Regions from separate parts of the Azospira sp. APE16 genome, predicted to be linked through region 2. Evidence: predicted binding sites of a transcription regulator. Region 2 holds the regulator's gene; each other region holds the start of a gene.
What was found. Region 2 encodes FliA, which starts transcription of late flagellar genes. Its sites were predicted from a motif close to CTAAAGTTNNNNNNNNNNNNGCCGNTA; they were not measured.

Region 1: a site for FliA is predicted at 1,535-1,561, ahead of ACLSSQ_RS09730 (DUF5610 domain-containing protein). Genes of this name have one in related genera too.
Region 3: a site for FliA is predicted at 2,538-2,564, ahead of ACLSSQ_RS02335 (surface-adhesin E family protein). Genes of this name have one in related genera too.

What each region holds. Positions count from the first base shown of each region.
Region 1 is NZ_CP179682.1:2,024,212-2,028,816, forward strand. It holds gene ACLSSQ_RS09725 (ABC transporter permease) at 1-1,442, opposite strand, end outside; gene ACLSSQ_RS09730 (DUF5610 domain-containing protein) at 1,611-2,216, shown strand; gene radA (DNA repair protein RadA) at 2,314-3,687, opposite strand; gene ACLSSQ_RS09740 (PAS domain S-box protein) at 3,721-4,605, opposite strand, start outside.
Region 2 is NZ_CP179682.1:2,809,819-2,814,423, reverse strand. It holds gene flhF (flagellar biosynthesis protein FlhF) at 1-108, shown strand, start outside; gene ACLSSQ_RS13450 (MinD/ParA family ATP-binding protein) at 101-991, shown strand; gene ACLSSQ_RS13445 (RNA polymerase sigma factor FliA) at 1,004-1,744, shown strand; gene ACLSSQ_RS13440 (flagellar motor protein) at 1,737-2,477, shown strand; gene motD (flagellar motor protein MotD) at 2,482-3,342, shown strand; gene ACLSSQ_RS13430 (flagella synthesis protein FlgN) at 3,408-3,890, opposite strand; gene flgM (flagellar biosynthesis anti-sigma factor FlgM) at 3,906-4,199, opposite strand; gene flgA (flagellar basal body P-ring formation chaperone FlgA) at 4,312-4,605, opposite strand, start outside.
Region 3 is NZ_CP179682.1:455,316-459,920, reverse strand. It holds gene ACLSSQ_RS02340 (PLP-dependent aminotransferase family protein) at 1-1,002, shown strand, start outside; gene ACLSSQ_RS02335 (surface-adhesin E family protein) at 1,061-2,497, opposite strand; TPP riboswitch at 2,621-2,709, shown strand; gene thiC (phosphomethylpyrimidine synthase ThiC) at 2,828-4,605, shown strand, end outside.

The DNA of each region.
Region 1 (4,605 bases), 790 kb from region 2:
GCCATCAGGCCCAGGGACAGGGCGACGATCTGGGCCACGCTGGACAGGGAGCGCCGCTCCAAACCGGCCAGCCCGTAGCGCCAGCCGAAGCCCACCGCCGGCCCGACCCGGCGCAGGGGCTTGAGCAGGGCCAGGGCCAGACGGGCGATCAGGGCGGTGAGGCCCAGGGCGGCGGTGAAGCCGCCGGCGGCGTAGGCCCCCAGCTTGGGCTCGCCGGCGGCCCAGAAAAGCAGGCCGGCCAGGGCCGCCAGGCCAATGCCGTAGGTGGCGAGGATGGAGGCGTCCGGCTCCCCCAGTTCCCGCCGCAGCACCCGCAGGGTGGGCACCTTGCGCAGTTGCAGGAGGGGCGGCAGGGCGAAGCCGAAGAGCAGCACCAGTCCGGCCACCAGCCCCTGCAGGGCGGGCCACAGGCTGGGTGCCGGCAGGGGCGCGGCCAGCAGGTTGGCCAGCCAGGCGTGGAGCACGAAATGGGCGCCGAAGCCGATGGCCAGCCCCACTGCCGAAGCGGCCAGGCCGAGAATGAGGAACTGGCCCAGGTACAGCCCCAGCACCTGGCCCTGGGGCGCCCCCAGGCAGCGCATCACGGCGCAGGGATCGAGATGGCGCTGCAGGTAGCGACGGATGGCCAGGGCCACCCCGGCGGCGGCCAGCACCACGGCCAGCAGGGCGGAAAGACCGAGGAACTGCTGGGCCCGGTCCACCGCGGTGCGGATTTCCGGGCGGGCGTTGCTGGCGTCCTCCACCCGCTCGCCCCGGGTCAGGCGGGGCTCGGCCCAGCGGCGGTAGTCGGCCACCGCCCGGTCCGGGCCGGCCAGCAGCAGGCGGTAGGCGACCCGGCTGCCAGGCTGGATCAGCCGGGTGGCGGGCAGGTCGGCCAGGTTCATCATCAGGCGGGGGGCGACGCTGAAGAAATTGACGCCCCGGTCCGGCTCCAGGGTCAGCACCCCGGCCACGGTGAAGGGGGCCTGGCCCAGGTTGAGGCTCTGCCCCGGCCCGCTGCCGAACTGGGTGGCCAGGCGCTCGTCCAGCCATACAGTGCCGGCCTGGGGCCCGCCCTGGATCTCGCTGTCGGGCGCCCCCAGGCCAGGAGCCAGGCGCAGCTTGCCCCGCAGGGGATAGTCGCTGGAGACGGCCTTGATATCTGCCAGCTGGGCCCCCTCCTCCCCCGTCACCATGCTCGGGAAAACCTGGGTCTGGGCCATCTGCAGGCCCCGCCGCGCCGCCTCGGCGGCAAATTCCGGGGCCAGGGGATGGTCGGAGGTCAGCAGCAGGTCCGCCCCCAGCAACTGGCGGGATTCCCGCTCCAGAGCCTGGCGCACCCGGTCGGTGAAAAATCCGACGGAACTGATACTGGCCACCGCCACCACCAGGGCCAGGGCCAGCAGGCGCAATTCACCGGCCGAGAAATCCCGGCGCAGGAGGCGGAATGCGAGTGAAAACATGGACAACTCCGGCGAAACGAGCCGCAACGGCACCGGACAACCCCACGGAGAGCCGCGCCAGGCTTGAATCTACAAAAAAAGGTAAAGAAACGTTCAAGTCATTGAAAAAAATGACGTTATGGCAGATAGAGCGAGAAATGCGACCGCCAATATATTTCGGAGACTATCATGCCCAACGACATCACCGCCCCCCAGGGGCCGAGCCAGCAGACCGCCAGCGCCAACAGCGGCAATTCCCGTGTTTATCCCCAGGAGGAGCATCGGGCGTTGAAGGTCGATACGGCCACCAAGCAGTTCAAGGTCGGCATTCTGGAATCCGCCCTGCAGGTTTCGATCCAGGCCGGCAACGACTCCCAGGCCCTGCTCTTCCGCACCGCCATCGACCGCATCAACGAGGTGCTGGGCATATCCGAGGGCCCCGACGCGCTGCAAAAGGCCGCCAGCCAAGACAACTCCCCGGAGGCCACCGCCGCCCGCATCCTCTCCTTCACCACCGGTCTTTACGCCGCCTATGCCGCCAAGCGGCCCGACGACGATCCGGAACAGGTGGCATCCGACTTCGTGGACGTGATCCGCAGCGGCTTTGAGAAGGGTTTCAACGAGGCCAAGGACATCCTCAAGGGCCTCAACGTTCTCAACGGCGAGGTGGAAGCCGGTATCAACAAGACCTACCAGCTGGTGCAGAAGGGCATGGACGACTTCCTCGCCCAGTTGCGCAAGCCGAAGGAAGAAACCCCGGCAGCGACGGCAACCACGCCCAGCGCCACAGCCTGAACCCGGCGGCCACGCCGCCCTCCCCATGCAAAACGGCGGCCCCTGGCCGCCGTTTTCTTTGCTGCGTCAGCGGACGCTGCTGCGCCCGGGGCCCGCCCTACTCCCAGTCCCGCAGCCGCTCCACCGCCTGTTCGATGCGGCTCACCGCCACCACCTCCAGCCCGGGAATGGGCTGGCGCGGCTTGTTGGCCTCGGGCACCAGGGCCCGGGTGAAGCCCAGCTTGGCCGCTTCCTTGAGCCGTTCCTGGCCCCGGGGCGCCGGGCGGATCTCGCCGGCCAGGCCCACTTCGCCGAAGACCACCAGCTTTTCCGGCAGGGGCCGGTTCTTCAGGGAGGAAATGATGGCCAGCAGCACCGGCAGATCCGCCGCCGGTTCGCTGATCTTGACCCCGCCCACCGCATTGACGAAGACGTCCTGGTCGAAGCAGCCGATGCCGGCGTGGCGGTGCAGCACCGCCAGCAGCATGGCCAGCCGGTTCTGCTCCAGGCCGACGGAAAGGCGCCGCGGGCTGCCGCCCATGGTGGTATCCACCAGGGCCTGGATTTCCACCAGCAGGGGCCGGGTGCCTTCCTGGGTCACCAGGACGCAGGAGCCGGCCACTTCCTGGCCGTGCTGGGAAAGGAACAGGGCCGAAGGGTTGGAGACGCCCTTGAGACCCTTGTCGGTCATGCCGAAGACGCCCAGTTCATTGACCGCGCCGTAGCGGTTCTTCACCGCCCGGATGAGGCGGAAGGAGGAATGGGTGTCGCCCTCGAAGTACAGCACCGTATCGACGATGTGTTCCAGCACCCGGGGCCCGGCCAGGGCCCCTTCCTTGGTCACGTGGCCCACCAGGATCACGGTGACGCCGGTCTGCTTGGCCAGCCGGGTCAGCTGGGCGGCGCATTCGCGCACCTGGGCCACGGAGCCGGGAGCCGAGGTGAGCTGGTCGGACCACAGGGTCTGGATGGAGTCGATCACCGCCACCTGGGGCTTTTCCGTCTGCACCACGCCGAGGATGCGTTCCAGGTTGATTTCCGCCAGCAGGGGCAGGCGCTCCACGTCCAGCTGCAGGCGCCGGGCCCGCAGGGCCACCTGCTGCCCCGACTCTTCGCCGCTGACGTAGAGCACCTTGTGCTGGGGCGCCAGGGCGGCCAGGGCCTGCAAAAGCAGGGTGCTCTTGCCGATGCCCGGGTCGCCGCCGATGAGCACCACGCCGCCGGCCACCAGGCCGCCGCCCAGGGCCCGGTCAAATTCGGACAGACCCGTGGGCAGGCGCGCCGCCTCCCGGGTCTCGATCTCGGAGAGGGCCTGCAGCTTGGGCGTGCCGGGGGCCAGGGATTCGAAACGGTGGCCGCTGCCCTTGCCGCCGGCCTCGGCCACGGTTTCCACCAGGGTGTTCCAGGCATTGCAGGCGGAACACTGGCCCTGCCATTTGGGGGACTGGGCACCGCATTCGGTGCAGGTATAGATGCTTTTCGTCTTCGCCATGATGGGCGGGAGGATACACCAGGGCGGCGGCGATCAGGATTCCGGGGCCGGCTGGGGCGGCCGGGCCAGCACCCAGCGGTTCTTGCCGGCCCGCTTGGCCTCGTACATGGCGCCGTCGGCGGCCTGCACCAGCATGTCGGGGCTGGCGTAGGCCTGGTGGAACAGGGCCACGCCGATGCTGGCGCTGACCTGGCAGCGCTGGCCCAGGATGTCGAAGGGCTGCACCAGGGCCTCCAGCACCTTGTTGGCGGCGGTCACCGCATCCTCATCCTGGCGCACTCCGTGCAGCAGCACGGTGAATTCGTCGCCGCCCATGCGCGCCGCCGTGTCGGACTGGCGCAGGGTCTGTTTCAGGCGGTAGGCGAAGGCCGCCAGCAGCAGGTCGCCGGCCTGGTGGCCCTGGCTGTCGTTCACCGCCTTGAAGCCGTCCAGATCCAGCACCAGCACCGCCAGGCCTTCCTGGTAGCGCTGGGCGCGGAAGAAGGCCTGCTGCAGGCGGTCGAAGAACAGGGTGCGGTTGGGCAGGTCGGTGAGCAGGTCGAAGTGGGCCAGGTGTTCCAGGCGCTGCTCGATGCGCTTGCGTTCGGAAATATCGTGCTTGATGGCGACGTAGCGCACCACGGCACCCTGCTCGTTCTTCACCGGGGCGATGGTGAGCAGCTCGTGGTAGAGCATGCCGTCCTTGCGCCGGTTCACCACCTCGCCGCGCCAGGGGTTGCCGGAGGTGATGGTGCCCCACAGCTGGCGGTAGAAATCCGCATCGTGCACGCCGCTCTTGAAGCGGGAGGTGCGCTGGCCGAGGACCTCCTCCAGGCTGTAGCCGGTCATGTCGCAGAAGGCCGGGTTGGCGTATTCCACCACGCCGTTGGCATCGGTGATGATGACCCCTTCCGCCGCCGCATCCACGGCCACGCTGCG
Region 2 (4,605 bases):
TTCAAGGATCTGCCGGAAACCTCTCCCCATCGCTATGCCGGCGTCGAGCCGGCCCTGATGATGGCCAATGCGGGCCTGACCGGCACCTATGGAGGCCGTCGTGGCTGAATTCCGGGGTGACCAGGCGGCCGGCTTGCGCCGCCTGTTCGGGCGCGAGCAACTGCGGGTGGTGAGTTTTGCCGCCGGCTGCGAAGGCGTCGGCAAAAGCGTGGCCGTGGCCAATCTGGCGACCGCTCTGGCGCGCCAGGGCAAGGAAGTCCTGATCCTGGACGAGAATACCGGCGCCGATAACCAGGCCGCCCTGTTCGGCGTGCCGGCCCGTTATGACCTGGTGCACGTGGTGAACCGGGAAAAGCCCCTGGAAGAGGTGCTGCTCGCCGCTGGTGCCGGCGTGCGCCTGCTGCCGGCGGCCCGGGCGGTGAAGAAACTTTCCCGTTTTTCCCTGGCCCAGAAGCAGGCCCTGGTGGAAGGCCTGGCGGAGATGGAGCATCCGGCCGACGTCATCCTGGTGGATACGGCGGTGGATCATCCCCTGGGTTTCTCGCCCCTTGGCCTGGCAGCCCAGGAAACGGTGATCGTGCTCTCTGCCACCGGCTCCGCCATCACCGAGGCCTATGCCCTGATCAAGAAAATGAGCACCGGCTACGCCCGGCGCGACTTCCGCATCCTGGTGAACAAGGTAAAGGCCGCCGCCGATGCGGAAGCGATTTTCGACAACATTGCCCAGGTTGCCAGTCAGCGCCTGCACGTCAGCCTGGACTACAGCGGCTGCATCCCCCTGGACGATGCCCTGCGCCAGTCGTCCCGACTCGCCCAGCCCGTGGTCACGGCGTTCCCGGATAGCCCGGCGGCCCGCAGCCTGCGCGGCCTGGCGGCCGACATGCTGCACTGGCCCCAGTCGGGTAGGGAAGGGGGCGGACTCGAACAATTCGTGCAACAACTGCTACACTTGAGCCAACGCATTACGCCGAGCCCTATCCACGCCGGATAGCCCAACCGACATATGTATAACGCCGCTGGTCAGCTCGACAAGGAACAGCTCGTCCAGCGCTTCGCTCCTCTCGTCAAGCGCATCGCTTACCACCTGATGGCACGCCTGCCGTCCAGTGTGCAGGTGGAGGATTTGGTGCAGAACGGGATGATCGGTCTGCTGGATGCCATGAACCGGTTCGAGACCGGGCACGGCGCCCAGTTCGAGACCTACGCGGCGCAGCGCATCCGGGGGGCCATGCTGGATGGCCTGCGGGAAAACGACTGGCTGCCCCGGGGATTGCGCCGGGACCTGCGCCGCATCGAACAAGCCATCACCCAACTCGAACAGGAGCACGGTCGCGTGCCGACGGAAAAAGAGTTGGCCGAAGCCATGGACATGTCCCTGGCCGATTACCAGAAAATGCTGGGCGAAGCCCGGGGCCATCAACTGCTCTACTTCGAAGACTTCACCGAAGAGGGCGAGGAAGGCTTCCTGGAGCGCCACCTGACGGATCACGATGCCGATCCCCTGCGCCTGCTCGAGGAGCAGAGCCTGCGTCAGACCCTGGTGGCTTCCATCGGCGAGCTGCCGGAACGGGAAAAATTGATGATGGCCCTCTACTATGAGCAGGACCTCAATCTGCGGGAAATCGGCGAAGTCATGGGAGTGACCGAGTCCCGCGTCTGTCAGCTGCATAGTCAGGCCATCGCCCGCTTGCGGGCCAAGGTTCTGGGTGAGACTTCAGGAAAGAAGAAAAAACGCCATGGATAGCATAAGCATTATCGGTTTGCTCCTGGGGCTTGGCGCCATCATCGGGGGTCAGATTCTCGAAGGGGGGCACCTCGGCTCCCTGCTGCAGCCCACCGCCGCCATGATCGTGCTGGGGGGGACCTTCGGTGCCGTCCTGCTGCAGAGTCCCGTATCCACCGTGGTCCGGGCTTTCAAGATGCTCAAGTGGGTGTGGGTGCCGCCGGCGGTCAATCACGCCTGGATGATCAACAGCATTTCCGACTGGAGCCATGTCTCCCGCCGCGAGGGCCTGCTGGCCCTGGAGGGGTTCATCGCCCAGTTGCGCGACCCGTTTATCCAGAAAGGGCTGCAACTGCTGGTGGATGGTGCGGAGCCGGAACGTCTGCGGGAGGTGCTGGAGGTGGAAATCGGCACCTATGAAGAGGAGCTGAAGGCCGGTGCCAAGTTCTGGGAATCCGCCGGCGGCTTCTCTCCGACCATCGGCATTATCGGCGCGGTGATGGGTCTGATCCACGTGATGGAGAATCTGTCCGATCCCTCCAAGTTGGGGGCCGGTATCGCCGTCGCCTTCGTGGCCACCATTTACGGCGTCGGCATGGCCAACCTGGTGCTGATTCCCATGTCCACCAAACTGAAGGCTCATATCGCCCGCCTGGTGACCCTGCGGGAAATGCTGGTGGATGGCCTGGTCGGCATCGCCAACGGCGACAACCCGCGCATCATCGAGAGCCGCCTCCAGGGTTACGTGAGCTGATCCCATGGGGCGCCGCAATAAAAAGCACGCGGACGAGCATGAGAATCTGGAGCGCTGGCTCGTTTCCTACGCCGACTTCATTACCCTGCTGTTTGCCTTCTTCGTGGTGATGTACGCCATTTCGTCGGTGAACGAGGGCAAGTACCGGGTGCTATCGGATTCCCTGATCACTGCCTTCAAGAATCCCTCCATCGTCGATGGAGGCGCCATCACGGTCGTGCCCAAGCGGACGCCGGACAGTGTGGTCAAGCAGATCGTGGTGAAGGAGGATCCCAAGGTCGTCGAGGCCAAACAGCAGCAACGGGACAAGATGCGCAATGTGGCCAAGGACATTTTTGCCGTCCTGGCGCCCCTGGTGCAGCAGGGCAAGGTCAGGGTGCTGGAAACGGCCCGTGGCGTCACTATCGAAATCAACGACAGCATTCTCTTCGCCCCAGGTCAGGCCCAGCTGGAACAGACCTCCATCCGGGCCATGCGGGCGGTCGGTGAGGTACTGGCGCCGACCGATTTCCCCATCACCATCGAAGGACATACCGACAACATCCCCATCCGCACCGCCCAATTCCCGTCTAACTGGGAGTTGTCAGCGGTGCGGGCCACCACGGTGCTGCGGTTGTTTGTCGATGCCGGAGTCGCTCCTACCCATCTGACAGCCATCGGTTACGGCGAAACCCGGCCGGTCGAGATGAATGAGACGGTGGAAGGGCGGGCCCGGAACCGGCGGGTCAGCATCCTGATTGATTCCATGCTGCCGGAAAAACCTGCCGTAGTCGCTCCGACTCCTCAGGCGCCCATGGCGCCGCCGGCCACGCCCGTTGGCGCTGTTCCCTCCGCGGCAACGGGTGTGGCTGTACCTGCCAGATAGGCGCGGTTCAGGAAAAAAAGGATATGGATGGTCCGGGGCCGCTAGGGGCGCCCGGAAGCGGAAAATCAGGCAGCGTCAATGATACGCCGGCCGCTAAGTTGGGTTGGCTGGCCATCAGGACCGTAGAGATTGTTCTGGGTGGTGACAGATGTGGATAGCAGGGCGCTCAAGGCTTGCTGGTTGTGCTGCATGCGCATGGCGATCAATTGGCCGTTAAGAAGATTGAGTTCCTTGGCCTCGCCAACGGTCTTCTTCAGAATTCCCCACTGTTGCTGAACTGCCTGATCCCCGGGGTGGAGGGCTATCCAGGCTTCCACACCTATCTTGTCCGGGCCCAGTCCGTTGTGGCTCAGGAACCGGTTGCGCTTTTCCCCGGCGACATTCAACTCGCCAATCAGCCCGATCTTGGTCTTGCTCAATGCCTCAACGGCGGCAGTGTCACCAACTTTCAGAGCATTTTGCTCTTCCAGGAGAAAGGTGACAAACCCTGCCATCAGGGTATTTTCATTTTTCAGCAGTGCATCTAGCGAGAGTGTGGAGGCATTCATCAGCGATGGACGACATCAGGATTGGGGCTGCTTTCCAAGCAATTCCTGTGCCGAGCTGATCAGCCGGTCTGCTATAGCTTCCGCATTGATGCTGAAGCGCCCCTGGGCAATGGCATCCTTGATGGCGGCGACCCGGGCGCTGTCCACCGGGCTGCCTTCCTGACTTTCCATGGACTGCAGACGACCGCTCAGGCTCAACTGTACTTCTTCCGTGCTGGAAGATGCGGGGCTGTTCTGCGCCTTTGCTGTCCGCTTTGTGTTGTCCAGGCCGGCATTGCCAACCGGGAGCAGGGAAGAATCGATTTTCACGGCGAACCCTTTCAGGTCTTCATCTTACTGAAGATAACGGCGGTAGCCCGTCAAACTTGAGGGTCGAATCCGCAGAAATATTGTACCAATTCAGGGTCTCATTTGCCTGTTTTCAATAGCCAATTTCAATAATGCCGCCGGAGCGGGCAACACCGCTGACCGTTTGTCCGTTGTTGAGCCGAGCTTGGGCAATCTGGCCCTCGGAGGCGTTGTTCATGGCTCTGCCTTCACTGCCGACGGAGAATCCAGGTCCTTTGGATATGACTTTCACGGTCTGGCCCTGCTGGACCACCCAGGGGGCCATCAGCATATCGGCTCGTAGGGGTTGTCCTGCACCGATACCATTGCGGACGGTTTTGCCGAGGGCCTGCTGAATGTCGGTCAGGGTGCCGTTGGGCAGATTGGC
Region 3 (4,605 bases), 1.4 Mb from region 2:
CGGGCCCTGGCCCGGCGCGACGAGGTCAAGCTGACCTGCTACGGCACGCCCCTGGGCTTCGCCCCCCTGCGGGAACAGGTGCGGCTCAAGCTGGCGGACCTGGGCATCGCCGCCCAGCCCGGGCAGATCATGCTCAGCCACGGTGCCACCCAGGGCCTGGACCTGCTCATCCGCCTGCTGCTCAAGCCCGGCGACTGCGTCTTCGTGGACGACCCGGGCTACTGGAACCTGTTCGCCAACCTGCGCCTGCACGGAGTGCAGCTGGTGGGCGTACCCTGGGGCCAGGACGGCCCCGATCCCCAGGCCCTGGAATCCCTGCTGGCGGAGCACCGGCCCCGGGCCTTCTTCACCCATTCGGTGCTGCAGAACCCCACCGCCTGCAATCTCTCGCCGGCCAACGCCTTCCGCATCCTGCAGCTGGCGGAGAAGCACGACTTCCTGCTGGTGGAGGACGACACCTACGGCGACTTCCACCCCGGCGGCGCCACCCGCCTGTCCACCCTGGACCAGTTGCAGCGGGTGGTCTACGTCGGCAGTTTCTCCAAGACCCTCTCGGCCAACCTGCGGGTGGGCTTCGTCGCCGGCCGGCCGGACCTGATGGCGGCCCTCACCGACGTCAAGATCGTCAGTTGCGTCTCCACCTCGGAAGTGGCGGAACAGCTGGTCTACGAAATGCTCACCGCCGGCCACTACCGCAAGTACCTGGAGCGCATCCACGGCCGCCTGCGGGAAGCGGCGGACAAGACCCTGCGCCTGCTGGAACGGGTGGGCATGGAGGCCTACGCCGAACCGGCCGGCGGCATGTTCGTCTGGGCCCGGGCGCCGGGCCTGGAGGACGCGGCGCGGCTGGCCACCCAGGCCGCGGCGGCGGACATCATGCTGGCCCCGGGCCACATCTTCCGTCCCCAGCTGCAGGCCTCGCCCTGGATCCGCTTCAACGTGGGCTACACCCAGGACCCGCGTCTGGAGCGCTTCCTCGGCGAGACCCTGGGCCGGGGCTGAAACGACGCCGGGCGCCCTCAGGCGCCCGGCGGTCAAACATCCATGAAGAAACCGGCGCCTAGCGCGATTCCTTGATCAGGCGGCCGTTGGAGGGCTGCACCGGGCGGGCGTTGTTGCGGTAGAGGCGGGAGAAGATGGCGATCTGCTGGGCCGAAACCTGCACCGGCTGCTGCATCACCAGCCACAGCACGCCTTCGCTGCAGGGCGGCGTGGTGAGGGAACCCATGTAGGTGTAGTAGCCGCGCTTTTCCGGCAGCAGCTGGTTGAGATCCACCGCCGCGTCGGGCGGCAGCACTTCCTGGTTCTTCTCCAGGGGAATGTAGTTCCACAGGGTCTGGATCACCGGGTGTTCCTGGGCGCCCTTCTCCAGCAGCACCGCCACCACCGCCAGCTGGTTGTCGTCGGAGCGGTGCACCATGTGGGCCACCATGTCGAAGACCTTGCCGTTCACCCGCTCTTCCGAGGGCCGGTGGAAGTGCACCTGGACCAGGTCGTAGGTCTTGCCCAGATGGGTCAGGCTGCCGTGGCCGAAGGAGGCCTGCAGGGTGTGGCCGTTGTCCACCAGGCGGAAGCGGGTGGGCCGGTAGGAAAACTCGATGGGCGGCAGATCGACGCGGATGCCGTCCCAGATGTCGATGGGCGACTGGCGCCGGCCCTTGTCGCAGGTGGCGAAATCGGGCTTGAGGCGGCCCCAGAAGTCCGGCCCGCCTTCTCCTTCGTAGGACCAGTGGATGGCGTGGTGCTGCTCGGCCCCCTCCAGCCCCTCCGGCTTGGCAGCGGGGCGGGGCTTGGCTGCCCGGGGTGCCGCCGCCGTGTAGGGCGCCGGACGCGGGATGTAGGCCGGGGCTGCCTGGGGCTTCTGGATTTCCATGTGCTCCAGGCTCTTCACCGGGGTCGGCGCCTGGGTGGATTCCCGTTGCACCGCCTTCTTCACCATCTCCTCGTTGGCCTTCTTCAGCTCCTCGGCCGCCACATTGGCCTTGGCCACGGTGGCCTGGGTCAGCTTGCGCATGTCCGCCGCCGTGGTGGGCCGGCAGATGTCCCGCAGCAGCTTGTCGTCCAGGGTGTTGGCGCGCACCGGCATGTCGGTGGCCACCTTGATTTCCTCTTCCCGCAGCAGTTCGCCGCTGGCCTTCACATAGACCCGCTTCAGGGTGGCGTAGGTGCGGTTGCTGCAGTCGTAACGGCCCAGGGCCTCGATGCTGCGGTAATTGCTGGCGCTCTGGGCGTCGGGCAGGTCCTTCTCCAGGACGATGCGGCCCCAGGCCGACACCTTGCCCGACTCGTCCCGCTTGATGCTGGCCCGGTCCACCTCGATGCGCTTGCCGGGCTCGGTGGAGATGGCCTGCCAGGTGCGGCCGTCGTCGCCCACCTTGGTCGGCGCCGCGCTCGGAGCGGCCTGCAGCAGGCCGGCCGTCAGCAGCAGGGCCGTGGTCAGCGCTCCCCGGGTCAGGGTGGCGGGGGCGGAAATGGGATTTGTCTCGAGGGCGGGCATGGCGCGTCTCTCTGCTCGTTATTTTGGGCTAACGTTACTCTGACGGATGGCAAAAGAAAAACTTTAGGCCCGGCTCGGCTTTTCTTGCATTTTCCCAGGCTTTCCAGTAACTTGCGCCCGTACCTTGGGGGTGCCTGAAAGCCTTGGAAATACTGGCTTCCGGCTGAGAAATACCCTTATGACCTGTACGGGTAATGCCGTCGTAGGGAAAGCGTCGCCGGGCCGCCTCTTGCGCCCTCCCTCGCCCCTCCTTGCACCTTTGCCTGACCGGGTCCGTCCCGCCGGCCTCCCGGCCGCGCTACCGCACCCCCTCCCCAGCAAGGAGACACCATGAACGCCAACGACAAATTCATTGCCACCGCCGCCCAAGTGGACGAAGCGGCGGTCCAGCCCCTGCCCAATTCCCGCAAGATCTACGTCGAGGGCTCCCGCCCCGACATCCGGGTGCCCATGCGGGAAATTTCCCAGGCCGACACCCCCACCGGTTTCGGCGGCGAGAAGAACCCGCCCATCTACGTCTACGACTGTTCCGGCCCCTACACCGACCCCAACGCCAAAATCGACATCCGTTCCGGCCTGCCGGCCCTGCGCCAGCAGTGGATCGAGGAGCGGGGCGACACTGAGGTGCTGCCCGACCTAACCAGCGAATACGGCCGCCAGCGGGCCGCCGACCCGGCCCTGGACGAACTGCGCTTCCCCGGTCTGCACCGCAAGCCCCGCCGCGCCAAGGCCGGCGCCAACGTCAGTCAGATGCACTACGCCCGCAAAGGCATCATCACCCCGGAAATGGAATACGTGGCCATCCGGGAAAACCTGAATCGCCAGCAGTACCTGGAAAACCTGCGCAACACCGGCCCCATGGGCGAAAAAATGGTCAAGCTGCTGGGCCGCCAGCACAAGGGGCAGGATTTCGGCGCCGCCATTCCCCAGGAGATCACCCCGGAATTCGTGCGTTCCGAAGTGGCCCGGGGCCGCGCCATCATCCCCAACAACATCAACCACCCGGAAAGCGAGCCCATGATCATCGGCCGCAACTTCCTGGTGAAGATCAACGCCAATATCGGCAACTCCGCCCTGGGTTCTTCCATCAGCGAGGAAGTGGACAAGATGACCTGGTCCACCCGCTGGGGCGGCGACACGGTGATGGATCTGTCCACCGGCAAGAACATCCACGAAACCCGGGAATGGATCATCCGCAACAGCCCCGTGCCCATCGGCACCGTGCCCATCTATCAGGCCCTGGAGAAGGTGAATGGCAAGGCCGAGGAGCTGACCTGGGAAATCTTCCGCGACACCCTGATCGAGCAGGCCGAGCAGGGCGTGGACTACTTCACCATCCACGCCGGCGTGCTGCTGCGCTACATCCCCATGACCGCCAACCGCATGACCGGCATCGTCTCCCGCGGCGGCTCCATCATGGCCAAGTGGTGCCTGGCCCATCACAAGGAAAGCTTCCTCTACACCCATTTCGAGGACATCTGCGAAATCATGAAGGCCTACGACGTGGCCTTCAGTCTCGGTGACGGCCTGCGTCCCGGCTCCATCTACGACGCCAACGACGAGGCCCAGCTGGGCGAGCTGGAAACCCTGGGCGAACTCACCGACATCGCCTGGAAGCACGACGTGCAGACCATCATCGAAGGTCCCGGCCATGTGCCCATGCACATGATCAAGGAGAACATGGACCTGCAACTGAAGCACTGCAAGGAAGCGCCCTTCTACACCCTGGGCCCCCTGACCACCGACATCGCCCCCGGCTACGACCACATCACCAGCGGCATCGGCGCCGCCATGATCGGCTGGTACGGCACCGCCATGCTCTGCTACGTCACGCCCAAGGAACACCTGGGCCTGCCGGACAAGAACGACGTCAAGGAAGGCATCATCACCTACAAGCTGGCTGCCCACGCCGCCGACCTGGCCAAGGGCCACCCGGGCGCCCAGATCCGCGACAACGCCCTGTCCAAGGCCCGCTACGAGTTCCGCTGGGACGACCAGTTCAACCTGGGGCTGGACCCGGACAAGGCCAAGTCCTTCCACGACGAGACCCTGCCCAAGGAATCGGCCAAGGTGGCCCACTTCTGCTCCATGTGCGGCCCCCACTTCTG